3 regions of the Staphylococcus hsinchuensis genome follow, and region 2 is predicted to be linked to each of the others. Evidence: predicted binding sites of a transcription regulator. Region 2 holds the regulator's gene; each other region holds the start of a gene.

Region 1 (4,654 bases), 850 kb from region 2:
ATTACCCATTGTGAAGAAATGGTGAACCCAAACTAAGAAACTTAAGAATGCGATACCTGCTGTTGCCCAAACCATGCTTTGGTGTCCGAATAAACGTTTACGGGCAAAGGTAGGTATGATTTCTGAATATATACCAAATGCCGGCAAGATAACGATATAAACCTCAGGGTGCCCCCATACCCAGAAGAAGTTTGCCCAGAGCATTGGCATACCACCATTTGCAACTGTAAAGAATGTAGTGTCGAATATTCTATCAGTTGTAAATAATGCTAACGCAACTGTAAGTACTGGGAATGCCAAGATAACGATTAATGCTGTGATGAATGCTGTTACTGTGAACATTGGCATTTCCATAAATTTCATTGTAGGTGTTTTACATCTTAGTATCGTTACGAAGAAGTTAATACCGGTCATCAGTGAACCAATACCGGATATCTGTATGGCTACTAAGTAATAGTTAACACCAGGTCCTGGACTGAATTCTCCTGCAAGTGGTGCGTAGTTAGTCCAACCAGCTGCTGGTGAACCACCGATAATGAATGATAGGTTGAATAACACCATACCAGAGAAGAATAACCAGAAACTAATACTATTTAATACTGGGAATGCTACGTCGCGTGCACCAATTTGTAATGGTACTACGACATTCCATAAACCGAATACGAAAGGCATTGCCATGAAGATGATCATGATAACACCATGCGTACTGAAAATTTCATTATAGTGGTTAGATTCTAAGAATTTATTATCTGGAATCGTTAATTGAGCACGTAGTAATAATGCATCAATACCACCTCTGACAAACATCAGTACAGCACAGATTAAGTACATCGCACCAATTTTCTTATGGTCGACAGACGTGAACCATTCCTTGTAAAGATATTTCCATAATTTAAAGTACGTAATAACGGCAATGAGTCCAATGATAAAGAATGGGGCACCAATCTGTGCCATTGTAATCATCCAGTTACCATGAACGATCAATTGATCCCATGGAAAGTTCATTAATGTCCACCTCCATTTTCTTGGTCTTTTTTCTCAATTTTAGATGCTTCTTTGTCTTTAGCACCTTCAGAGAGTTTTTCCATTTCATCCATATTATGTGATTCTTTTTCTTTGAATTCACTGTCATATGGTTCGTCATTTTTCAGAATCGTAGGTGTCATGCCATGACGTTTATAGTTAGGGTTTGTGATCTTAGGCTTACGTGCAGGTTGATCAGGTTTATCTAATACATCTTCTTTAATTTGTTTTTCAGAATTAAAGTTTGGATCTTTTTGAACATAGTTATAACGATCGTATGCATAGAATAAATATTCTGGATCAGCTGCAGGATCGACAAACGCCATATGCGTACCACTGAATGTTAATTTTTTGTTTTCAGTCGTAGGTAAAAGTTGCTTATCAAATGTATCTTGTTTTAATTTTTTCTTAGATTGAGCTTTTTTCACCCATTTATCAAAATCTTTTTGACTGACTGAGTTAACATCGAAAGTTTGACGGGCGAAACCTTCACCGTTGAAGTTTGAGTTTCGTCCTCTGAATTTACCTTCTTCACTAGCTGTTAAGGTCCAATCCATTGTCATACCTGTCATAGCGTATTTTTGACCACCTAGTTGAGGAATCCAGAAACTTGTCATCGTATCCATTGATTGGAGTTTGAAGACAACAGGACGATCCTTAGGAATTGTTAAATGGTTAATCGTTTCTACCTTTTGTTCAGGATAACTGAAGAACCATTTAAAACCAGCACTTGTAGCATAAACAACAAGCGGGTCATCCTTTTTCTTAACTGGTTTGTCATATTCGTAAAGTGATTTAACTGTTGGAATAGCTAAAGCAATTACGATGATGACTGGAATAATAAACCAGATAAGTTCCATTAAGGAATTGTGGTGCATTTTACCAGATTCTTTGGTGTTTCCTATTCTATATTTCCATAGGAATAGCGCGAACATTATAAGCACCGCGGCAATGATAACAAGCATGAAGATAATTGAATAGATAATCAAGAATCTAGAATCGCTTGCCATTGGCCCTTTTGGGTTTAAAACTTCTACATTAGAACAACCACTTAGTAACATAAGTGACCCTAATAGTAGAAGCAAAGACTTAAATTTTGACACTTTATTGACCTCCTAATACTACAATTGTAGGGCTTATCATCAATTTTAAGATATTACGCGATATTTACAAGTGCTTATCACAAAAAAATTATTTAAAAAAATTAAAAAACCCAACAGAATCAAGATCTGTCGGGCATTTTGGGATTTGTTAAAATTATGTGTACATTTTGTGAAAAGTGCCATATTTCTATTCAGTCATAAAATATAACTATTATATAGAACGATTTAACATTAATTGTAATATTTTATGTAATGTTATTTTACTTCTACATAATGCGTTGACTCATTGACTGCACCATCAGAATCTTCAACTTTATAAACGACTTTGTATTTACCAACTTTATCTGTATTAATGTCACTATCAACAGTAATTTTGTGAGTTAAATCACCATCTTCTTTGTCATAAGCGCTTACGCCTTTAAGTAGATTGTAATATTCTCCTTTTTCAATAACTGTGTCTTTTGTGCCTTTGAGTTGGGGAATTGTATTGTCAGTAGCTTCAGCACTTAGGTTAGGGGTTACTAATGTAGCTGAAACGCCAATTGCTGATAATGATTGTATTAATTTATTCATAAAGTTAACCTCCGCTTTGAAAAACCATTAGTTGATTTAATATCAATATACGATAAATGAATATATTTAACATCATACTATAGTACCAATATAACCATCGAATTTTAACTAGTATAAAAATTTGAGTTAAAATTAAGTAAAGTGACATATTTATGAATATTATCACATAAAACTATTTTGAACGATGTTTTGTATTATAATAATTATTGAAGGATATATATTTTGAATAAGGGAGTAGCTTAAAATGTTAAATGAAAATGAAAAAAATATTATTCAACAAACAGTACCAGTTTTACAAGAAAAGGGCGTAGCAATCACTTCTTATTTTTATAAAAGCATGTTTAATCAGCATCCTGAACTAAAAAATATGTTTAATCAAACGAATCAGAAAAAAGGTTTACAATCAACTGCATTAGCACAAAGCGTTCTCGCAGCAGCAATGAATATTGAAGATCTAACGCGTATATTACCTGTTGTAGAAGAAATAGCGTATAAACATTGTGCATTACAAGTACCACCAGCTGGATATGACATTGTAGGAAAGCATTTGTTAGAAGCTATACAAGAAGTATTAGATTTAGATAGCGAGGATGAAATCGTCGTAACGTGGGGAAAAGCTTACCAAGAAATCGCTGATGTCTTTATTAAAGTAGAACAACAAATATATGAACAAATGGCTTGGGAAGGATTCGAATTATTCGAAATTTTACAAATTGAACAAGTTTCAACAGATATTAAATCATTCACAGTAAAATCAGAACAGTTCGATTTCAGTCATTTTACACCAGGTCAATTTATTACAGTTGATATAGAAAGTGAACATCTACCATACCGTGCAAAACGACACTATTCTATTATTGAAGGAAATAATGATACATTAACTTTCGCAGTAAAGCGAGATACGTCAACAGAACATGAAGGTGAAGTTTCTACCGTTTTACATGATGAATACAAAGTCGGTGATCAAATTCAATTATCTGCACCTGTAGGCGCTTTTTCTATTCAAAATGAAACGCATCCACAACTATTTATTGGTTCTGGTATAGGTGTAACGCCATTAATTCCAATGTTCAAACAACTTTCGAAAGGGGAAAATGAAGTTAATTTTATTCAAAACACTTCTGATATAAATGATGTTCCTTTTGAAGAAACATTAACTGAAATTGCAGAATCTGGAAATAATAGTAGCTATGTAATATATGATAAACGTAAAAATGGCTATATTGATGAAAGCTATTTAAAAAATTATATTAATGATGAAACTGAAATTTATGTGTGCGGTGGCCAATCATTTTTACAATCTATGATTGAAACATTGAAAGCTATGGGCATCGCGCCTTCGAAAATTCATTTCGAATCATTTATACCTAAATTAAGCATACAAGCATAAATAACTATAAAAGATATTAAAAAACTGGGGGAGGTACGAGTAAAACTTAAACCCCACAAATTAAATAAAGATACAAAACATGTACAAATGAAAACGATTTACATCAACTATTTATTACAGATGTAAAAACAACATATGACCGAAAGCGCCCAAACCTTGTGAAATAAAGGTTTAGGCGTTTATTAATATTAATATAATGTTTTGTTATAGGTAGTGACGTTGTATATAATATGCATTGGAATTTTTAACCTCAATTGATTTAGAAACACCACCTTCTTCTTGCAATTCTTTCAACGACTCAAGTTATTTGAGCTATCATCTTGTGCATTGACACTTACTGTAGTTAAAACAGTGCCACATAATAAGTTCTTAACTAACTTTTTCATTAATTTCTTCGATTGATTTGACTTTATTACATTTAAAAACATATCATAAAAAGGTAGAATAATATTTATTTTTTACAAAATATTAACAAGAATAAAAATTTACTTTAGGAGCTTAATATGAAAAAAATATTTAAAATTATTTCAATTGTCGTCATTATTTTAATTATTGCTTTAGTCGT
Region 2 (4,654 bases):
TTCGAATTGTGCTAACGCTTGCTCTAACATTTCTTTAGAGTCAATATCGAGATGGTTTGTAGGTTCGTCTAAAATGAGTACATTATTGCGTTCTAGCATGAGTAACGCGAGTTGTAGACGTGCCTTTTCGCCACCAGATAAATCGTTGATAATCTTCTTTACATCTTCTTGAACAAATAAGAAGCGGCCTAATATTGCACGTACATCCTTTTCATTCATCATAGGGTATTGGTCCCATATGTAATCTAGAATTGTTTTAGAAGATTTAAATTCAGCTTGTTTCTGATCGTAGTAGCCTACTTTTAAATTCGCACCCGTTACAATTTCTCCATCAAGTTTATTTAATTTGCCAGCAATTGTTTTAATTAATGTGGACTTTCCAATGCCGTTTGGTCCGATGACTGCGATGTGATCACCTTTAGTAATTTCTAAATTAATTCCACTCGTAATGGGTGCATCATAGCCAATTTGTAAATTTTTAATATGATATACATCATTTCCGGTATTTCTATCAAAATCAAATTGGATGTTTGCACTTTTAGCATCAATCATCGGTTTATCCATGCGTTTAATTTTTTCTAACATTTTACGGCGGCTTTTCGCCATACCAGAAGTTGAAGCACGTGCAATATTTTTATCTACAAACGTTTCTAAGCGTTTAATTTCTGCTTGTTGACTTTCATATTCTTGCATTCGTTTTTTATAATATTGATCACGCTGTTTAATAAATTGACTATAATTACCTAAGTAATGTTGAACATCGCCTAGAGCTACATCATAAATTTGATTGACAATTTTATCTAAGAAATAACGATCGTGACTGATTATAATGATAGCGCCTTTAAAGTAATTGAGGTAACCTTCTAACCATTGAGTCGTTTCCATATCTAGATGGTTGGTAGGCTCGTCAAGTAGTAATAAATCAGGTTCATTAAGTAACATTTGGGCTAAAGATAGTCGGGTTTTTTGGCCTCCGCTAAAGTCATTAATAGGGCGGTTAAAATCCGCTTTTTTAAAGTTAAGGCCAAAGAGTACGGTTTTGATTTTACTTTCATATTGATAGCCTTCTTGTTGTTCGAACTGATTGGACAATGTTTCGTAACGATCTAAATGTGATTTATAAGATTCACTTTCGAAATCTTCAGCATGTTGTGCAAGCCAATCTGTTTCTTTTTGCATTTCATCTTCAATTTGCTTTAAATGATTAAACGGTTTAGACATTTCTTCTATTACCGTATGATTCGTATTTAAAGTCATTTGTTGGGTGAGATAACCGAGCTTTAAGTTTTTAGTTTTGGATATAGTACCTTCGTCATAACTTTCAACACCGGCAATAATCTTCATTAGTGTGGACTTTCCTGCACCATTTCGACCAACAATACCAATGCGTTCGCCAGTTTTCACTTCTAAATCCACATCATTGAATATATCTTCACCGTCAAATGACTTTGTGATGTTGTTGAGTTGTAATAATATCATTTGAATCGCACCTCTCTATTATCTTTTATTTTACAGTATTCAGGGCACGGTTAAAACTATGATTGTTTATTTTTATATTGTAGTCATGTATAATAATCAAGTATTGTGAGATAGTTTAAGACAAGAAAAATAATAAGGGGACAGTACTTTGGCTAATCAGGGCGATATGATTCCTCGTGCTACATTAAAGCGCTTACCGTTGTATTATAGATTCGTGCATACCTTAAAGGAAAAAGGTATTGATAGAGTTAATTCTAAAACGATTAGTGAAGGTTTAAATATTGATTCTGCTACGATTCGACGTGATTTTTCATATTTTGGAGAATTAGGTAAAAAGGGCTATGGTTATAATATTGATAGTTTATTGCATTTCTTTAAACATGAAATCAGTGACGATGAAGAAATTAAAATAGCTCTAGTAGGCGTAGGGAATTTAGGGAAAGCATTATTAACGTATAACTTTTCTATACACGATGATATGACGATAACGGAAGCATTTGATATACGGGAAAATATTATTGGGACTCAAATTGGTAATGTCGTTGTGAAATCTTATGATCAAATATCTGATATTTTGATGCAAGGAAATATTGACGTTGTAATTTTAACAACTACTGAAGACGCAGCTCAAAAGGTAGTCGACAATTTAGTGGATTTAGGTGTGAAAGGTATATTGAATTTTACACCAAGACGCGTGACGACTCCAGAGGATGTTCAAGTTCAGCACATTGATTTGGGGATTGAGCTACAATCATTATTATTTTTTATGAAAAATTACAATAATAAATAATTTATTTTTCTATAGTGAAACGTGCTATAAATATGAAATTTGCATTTGTATGCAACATATTTATAGTGCGTTTTTGTATTTTTAGAAAAGCGCTCTAATCTTCTATTTCCAATAACAACATACAGATTGAAATTTTTATGAATATACTAATTTAATGGAACTCACACTGTAATGATTAAACTGATGTGGTTGAAAATGAACATAAATTAATATATTATTAATCATATTAAGTTAATCGGAAATGAGGTCATAACATGTTATGGATGATATTCAGTGGTCTAATTGTGGGCTTGCTGTTAGGGTTCGTCATGCAAAGAACAAGATTTTGCTTAGCAGGCGGATTTAGAGATATGTATGTGCAAAAAAGCAATAAGATGTTTTATGCATTGCTTATAGCAATAACTGTACAAAGTATTGGGTTAGTTATTTTATCTTCATTTGGTCTTGTGAAAATACCAGAATCAACATACCCAATCATAGGAACTGTGATTGGTTCATTTATTTTTGGTGTTGGAATTATTTTAGCTGGAGGTTGTGCCACTGGGACATGGTATAGAGCAGGAGAAGGACTCATTGGTAGTTGGGTCGCTTTAATTGCATATGGTTTCACTTCAGCTGTAACGAAATTTGGGATTTTATTACCCGTGATGAATAAAGTGAATAAACCGACCAACGTCAACACGAGTATGGCACAAACGACAGGTATTCCAATGTGGGTATGGGTTGCTTTATTGACGATTATCACTGGTTTCCTCGTAATAAAAACATTGCGAAAACTTAAACCCCAAATAGCCATCCCTAAATTAAAACAGAAATATTCTGGTTTAAGACATGCGTTATTTGAAAAAAGATATCATCCTTTTATAGCTGCTATTGCAGTCGGATTAATAGCCTTACTCGCTTGGCCTATGAGTGAATCTACAGGACGTATGCATGGTTTGGGTATTACGACACCTTCAGCAAATATCGTTCAATTTCTACTTACAGGAGATACAAAGTTATTAGATTGGGGCGTATTTCTTGTCGTAGGTATCTTCTTCGGGTCTTACGTTGCAGCAAGAGGTGCACGTGAATTTAAATGGCGTTTACCTGACAAGAAAACAATTAGAAACAGTGTGATTGGCGGAGCATTTATGGGATTTGGTGCCTCAGTTGCTGGCGGTTGTTCAATTGGTAATGGACTTGTTGAAACCGCAGCAATGTCTTGGAAAGGCTGGATTGCGCTAGGGTCAATGATACTCGGAGCATGGTTTATGAGTTATTTTATATTTATTAAACCAATGAAGAAAGCGCAACGTGCAAACAGTAAGAAACAAGCAATGTCCACACAAACACAGACAACTTAAAGGAAGGAGTAAGTGATTATGGTATATGAATTAGGAACAGTAGGGATGGTATGTCCGTTCCCATTAATAGAAGCACAAAAGACAATGACAGATTTAAATTTAGGAGACGAATTAAAGATAGATTTCGATTGCACGCAAGCTACAGAAGCCATTCCAAATTGGGCAGCCGAACAAGGCTACCCTGTTACGAATTATGAACAATTAGATGATGCTTCTTGGACAATTACAGTACAGAAAGCATAAAAATTGCAATATTTGAGACACAAGAGGTTAGGACTTATTTAAATATAGACGTTATGTAACTACACTATACATTTGTAATAAAAACGTCTATGTCCTTATCCTGATGTGTCTATTTATTTTGAAATAGTATTTTATCATCTGCTAATATGGTAAAATAAATAAAGTTTATAATGACCATATATGAGAGTGAGATTTGATGAAAAACATTACCGATATTGCTAAAATTGCCGGCGTCTCAAAAAGTACAGTCTCAAGATATTTAAATAACGGCTCTGTTAGTAATAAAACAAAGCAAAAATTGGATAAAATAATTGAAGAAAATGACTATCAACCAAATCAATTTGCGAGAAGTTTAAGAGCTCAAAGTACAAATATGATTGGTGCCATTATACCAAGAATGAATTCACATGCAGTTGATGAAACGATTAAGGGAGTCAAAAAAGTTTGTGATAATCTGAATTATAGACTCCTATTAAACTATACAAATTTACATAGTGAATTAGAAATTGATGCACTTGAAACGTTTAATCGTAGTAAAGTTGATGGCGTGATCTTTATGGCGACAGAAATTACTGACAAACATTTAGAGGTTATAAATAAAATGAATGTACCAGTTGTCATCATTGGACAAGAACATCCGCAATTAAACTGTGTCATACACGATGACTATCAAGCAGGGTATATGGTTGGCAAGCTTATCGGTCAAAAAAGCTATAAAAAAGTTAAATATTTTGGAGTGACTGAAACGGATATTGCAGTTGGTGTTAAAAGGAAAAACGGTCTATGTGATGGACTG
Region 3 (4,654 bases), 170 kb from region 2:
GGAAACTGCAAGAGAAGTTGCCCAAATGGATGTTCAAGGAATTAAGATTCACTTACTACATTTATTAAAAGGCACACCAATGGTTAAGCAATATGATAAAGGGATGTTAGAATTTATGTCTCAAGAACAATACACTAATCTCGTTTGTGATCAATTAGAAGTCATACCACCAGAAATGATTGTGCATCGAATCACGGGTGATGGCCCTATTGATTTAATGGTAGGACCAATGTGGAGTGTCAATAAATGGGAAGTTTTAAATGAGATAGATGATGAATTAGCACGCAGAGCATCTTATCAAGGTAAACACTATAAAGGTGCAGTCCAACAATGAAATTAGAACGCATCTTACCTTTCGCTAGAACTTTATTATCGCAACATACCACCTCAGAGAGTATCGTCATTGATGCCACTTGCGGAAATGGCCACGACACATTATTTTTAGCTGAAACGGTTGGGAATGGTAAAGTATACGCTTTTGATATCCAAGATACAGCTATTGAACATACTAAAGAAAGAACACATGGTTTTAGTCATGTCGCCGTTTTTAAAGATAGCCATGCACAAGTGAAAGATTATATTCCGCCACACGAACATGGAAAAATTGATGCTGCAATATTCAATTTAGGCTATTTACCGAAAGGTGATAAATCAATAGTAACTACACCAGAAAGTACAATCGATGCGATTAATTCAATTTTTGAAATGTTGGCACCTGAAGGTATTATTGTACTAGTCATTTACCCAGGCCACCCAGAAGGCAAGATTGAATGTGAACGTGTACTCAATTATTTACAAACAATCGATCAGAAAAAAGCACATATTTTACGTTATCAATTTATTAATCAACAAAACGATCCACCTTTTATTTGTGCAATTGAAAAACGTTAAAAAGAAGAGTCTGGGACATTAGTCTTTCAGACTAAAATAAAATCGATGATTTTTACTGTGAAAATGTAAAAATCATCGATTTTTCTATTATTATCAAATTGATTAGACGAGTCTGAGACAAAAATAGGTGTCTCAGACTCTTTGTCAATTTGGCAGTAGATGTCTGAATTGAAAATACGCTTATATCAAGCTTTTTTCAATCCTAGTCATCCTTGCCGGGGATGGACTACGAAATCTTTATTAAAAATTCGATTTCTGTCACTCTCCCGTTTTTATTGTGTACTGAGATAACGTGAACTCATATTCTGTTATAAACCTAAGATAAGATTGATATTGTTTTGAAGGTTAGTTGATTTGTTTTTAATTTCAGTTTTAAACTGATTTAAAAGTGCTTCTCTCTTTTCTTTAAGATCTTCATTGAAATGAATAATTACTGTTCTTTCGTCATCTTGTGGTCTTTCTTTAATAACCCAGTCTTTTTCCACAAGATTATTGTAAGTTCTTGTTCTCTTATACGATTTTACTGGAACAAAACTATCCATCTCTTTCAACGTCATAGAACCTTCTTTCCATAAAGTTAAAAGAATAAGCACTTCTTCTTTCGACATATTGTAGTCACTGATAACCCTATTAAACACGCTATCAATGTCACTCATTATCATCTCAAGTTTCAATACACCTTCAATATCATCTCTGAGTTTCTTTCCCATAAATCTTCCCCCAATTGCAATTAATATTAACATGTAAATTCATATTGCTTAGCCATTCCCATAAATGATGTACTACATAAATTGTCAAAGTATTTAAAATAATATGAATTATACAAATAGTTTAAGGTTAAAATTACAATTATGCAATAATATGTTTGATTTTATTTTGCATTTCCCTTAATAAATTTGCCGAATTATTAAATAATTGTCGTTCTTCATTACTTAAAGATGTTTCAAAAACTTTAACAGCACCTTGTCTATTCACTAAAGTAGGCACCCCAATATAAATGTCTTCATTTCCATATTCGCCATCTAAATAACTAGAAACAGTAAGAACCACGTTTTGATTTTTCAAAATCGCTTTTGTGATGTGTAATAAACCCATTGCTATCCCATAATATGTCGCACCTTTAGCTTGTATGATTTCATAAGCTGCATCTCGTGTATTAACAAATATTTCCTCTATTCTATGTTGTCTTTCTGGATTGTTCTTCAATAAATCATATAATGGTTGACCCGCAATGTTCGTTTGAGACCAAACCGCCAATTCCGAATCACCATGTTCTCCAATAATTTGTCCATGTACACTCGTTGGTGAAACGCCAAATTCTTGAGATAATTCATATTTGAACCGTGCGGTATCTAAAATTGTACCTGAACCAATGACACGGGATTTAGGTAAACCAGAAACCTTTTGAGTAACATAAGTTAAAATATCGACAGGATTGGTAGCAACTAAGAAGATTCCATCAAAATCTGATTCCATCACTTCTGTTACGATTGATTTAAATATCTTCGTGTTTTTTTCTATAAGATCTAATCTAGTTTCACCTGGCTTTTGTGCTGCACCCGCAGTTATTACTACAATGTCGGCATCCGAACAATCTGGATAACTGCCTGCCTTAACAACAATCGGTGATTCCCCATAAGGTGCACCGTGGTTAAGATCCATAACATCTCCTTTAACTTTATCTTCTGCCAAATCAATAATGACAAGTTCATCCGCAACGCCTTGTGCTACGAGCGCGAACGCATAACTAGACCCAACTGCCCCATCACCAATCAGTACGACTTTATTACCATTAATTTTACTCATAATATTACGCTCCTTATCTGGTTCACTCAATATGATATTGTGATTTATTTCACAATTAAAATATACCAAATCATTTAAGTTTTCGCAATATTATTTATAGTATTTTCACGTGAATTTTTATGATTATTTTTTACGAATGTAATTTAACGCTATTGAGTTGCGAGGAACCCTTTTGCTTTTGAATATATAACGCGATATTCGTTCATCAATGAAATTAATCAATAGTATTGTCAATTGAAAATGGTTTTTTCGTAATATAAAAAAACCAACTACCTTATTTCGGTAGTTGGTTTGCTATATATGTGCTTTGATATATTAATTTGGTTGATTTTCATCATCGATAATAAAACCATTATGACTTGCACTGTTATTTAAAAATGCAAGTACGTATCTCATGACATCATCACGTTCAGGTTCGTTATGTACTTCGTGATATAAACCTTTCCATACTTTAAAGTAAAGCTCATCTGTATCTACTTTATCTTTAACTAATTTCATTACTTCAGTATCCGCAATTTTATCTTCCGTTCCGTACATGAGTAATAACGGAATCGGATTAATATCTGTTAAATGTGATACGGTATCTCGCATTGTTTCGGTTAATTGTTTATACCAATGATATGTAGCTTTCTGTAACATTAATTCATCTTCATAAGTTTCTTCTAACACTTCTTCGTTACGTGTGAGTTCATCGATTGAAACGCCTACTTTAAAGCGTTTGTTTTTTGTCATTTTGCCTGCATTAGCGATAATTTTATCTTTTCTCGTTTTATAACCTTTTTTAAATTCTAAGAGAGGAGAAATTAACACAACTCCTTCGATGGGAACATCAACTTTTTCTAATAAGTTAAGTATAATTAAGCCACCTAAACCTACACCTAAGACGTATGTTGGGATTTTATATTCGTTCGCAATTTTAATCCACTCTAAAAAATGTTCATGATATTCATCGAAATCTCTAATTAATCCTTTATCTGAACGTGGTGTTTGCCCTTGTCCTGGTAAATCACCCATGATAACGTGGTAGCCATTTCGACGTAGCATTGTGATCACATACGCATATCGACCTGTATGTTCAAGCATGTTATGTGCAATAACCACAACACCTTTGGCTTCTTTTTCAGTTTCCCATTTCCACATAATCCTTTGGTCCCCTTTTTGTAAATTTTTCAATGTCTTTATTGTATCAAATCATATCAACCGATTTCCATTTAAAGCATGGTAATTTTTAATCTAATTTGTTCTGAATTTAAAAAATATTGTTATTATTGTGAAAAGAGTGTTATTGTGTATTTTGTAAAAAATTACGTAATATATTTTTATGAGAACGATTTCATTACATTTAGATTCATGCTACACTATATGATAATATAGAGTAGTAGCAGGAATGGGAGGAATTTTATATGCCAATTGTGAAAGATTTTTTCATAGGTTTATCGAATAGTACAATTTTAAATGAAACAGCTAAGGAAATTGGTCCTTTACTAGGAGCAAAGAAAGTTGTTGCAGGTAACACGATTGAGTCTTTGATAGAGACTACAGAACGTTTAAACAATAAGGGGATAACTGTTACTGTTGATTGCCTAGGCGAATTTGTTTTGACTACAGGAGAAGCAATTAAAGCTAAAGACCAAATTCTCGAAGTTATGTATGCGATGTATAATCACAATCTTGATGGTCATATGTCAATTAAATTAAGCCAACTTGGTTCTGAATTTGACCTTGAACTTGCCTACCAAAACCTACGAGAGATTTTATTAAAAGCAAACGAATTTAATAATATGCATATCAACATTGATACTGAGAAATACGATAGCCTATTTGACATCACACAAGTACTCGACCGATTAAAAGGCGAATTTAAAAACGTTGGTACAGTGATTCAAGCATATTTATATAAAGCTGATGCTTTAATTGAGAAATATCCTGAACTTCGTTTACGAATGGTTAAAGGGGC

The links. The regulator Rex, encoded in region 2, represses fermentation and respiration genes when NADH is low (regulators of the CRP and FNR family bind a similar motif). The targets are predictions, from matches to a motif close to TTGTGAAATATTTCACAA.
Region 1: qoxA (cytochrome aa3 quinol oxidase subunit II) is a predicted target of Rex. The motif match lies at 2,294-2,311, and genes of this name have one in related genera.
Region 3: QQM35_RS09945 (L-lactate dehydrogenase) is a predicted target of Rex. The motif match lies at 2,735-2,752, and genes of this name have one in related genera.

What each region holds. Positions count from the first base shown of each region.
Region 1 covers NZ_CP128355.1:1,324,301-1,328,954, forward strand. Annotated here, with positions in the region: gene qoxB (cytochrome aa3 quinol oxidase subunit I) at 1-1,005, opposite strand, end outside; gene qoxA (cytochrome aa3 quinol oxidase subunit II) at 1,005-2,126, opposite strand; gene QQM35_RS06670 (immunoglobulin-like domain-containing protein) at 2,382-2,699, opposite strand; gene QQM35_RS06675 (globin domain-containing protein) at 2,944-4,089, shown strand; gene QQM35_RS06680 (DUF3139 domain-containing protein) at 4,593-4,654, shown strand, end outside.
Region 2 covers NZ_CP128355.1:2,175,536-2,180,189, reverse strand. Annotated here, with positions in the region: gene QQM35_RS10925 (ABC-F family ATP-binding cassette domain-containing protein) at 1-1,479, opposite strand, end outside; gene QQM35_RS10920 (redox-sensing transcriptional repressor Rex) at 1,646-2,269, shown strand; gene QQM35_RS10915 (YeeE/YedE family protein) at 2,524-3,615, shown strand; gene QQM35_RS10910 (sulfurtransferase TusA family protein) at 3,634-3,858, shown strand; gene QQM35_RS10905 (LacI family DNA-binding transcriptional regulator) at 4,055-4,654, shown strand, end outside.
Region 3 covers NZ_CP128355.1:2,010,113-2,014,766, forward strand. Annotated here, with positions in the region: gene QQM35_RS09930 (TIGR01212 family radical SAM protein) at 1-334, shown strand, start outside; gene QQM35_RS09935 (tRNA (mnm(5)s(2)U34)-methyltransferase) at 331-891, shown strand; gene QQM35_RS09940 (transcriptional regulator, SarA/Rot family) at 1,200-1,601, opposite strand; gene QQM35_RS09945 (L-lactate dehydrogenase) at 1,741-2,697, opposite strand; gene QQM35_RS09950 (alpha/beta fold hydrolase) at 3,013-3,837, opposite strand; gene QQM35_RS09955 (proline dehydrogenase family protein) at 4,101-4,654, shown strand, end outside.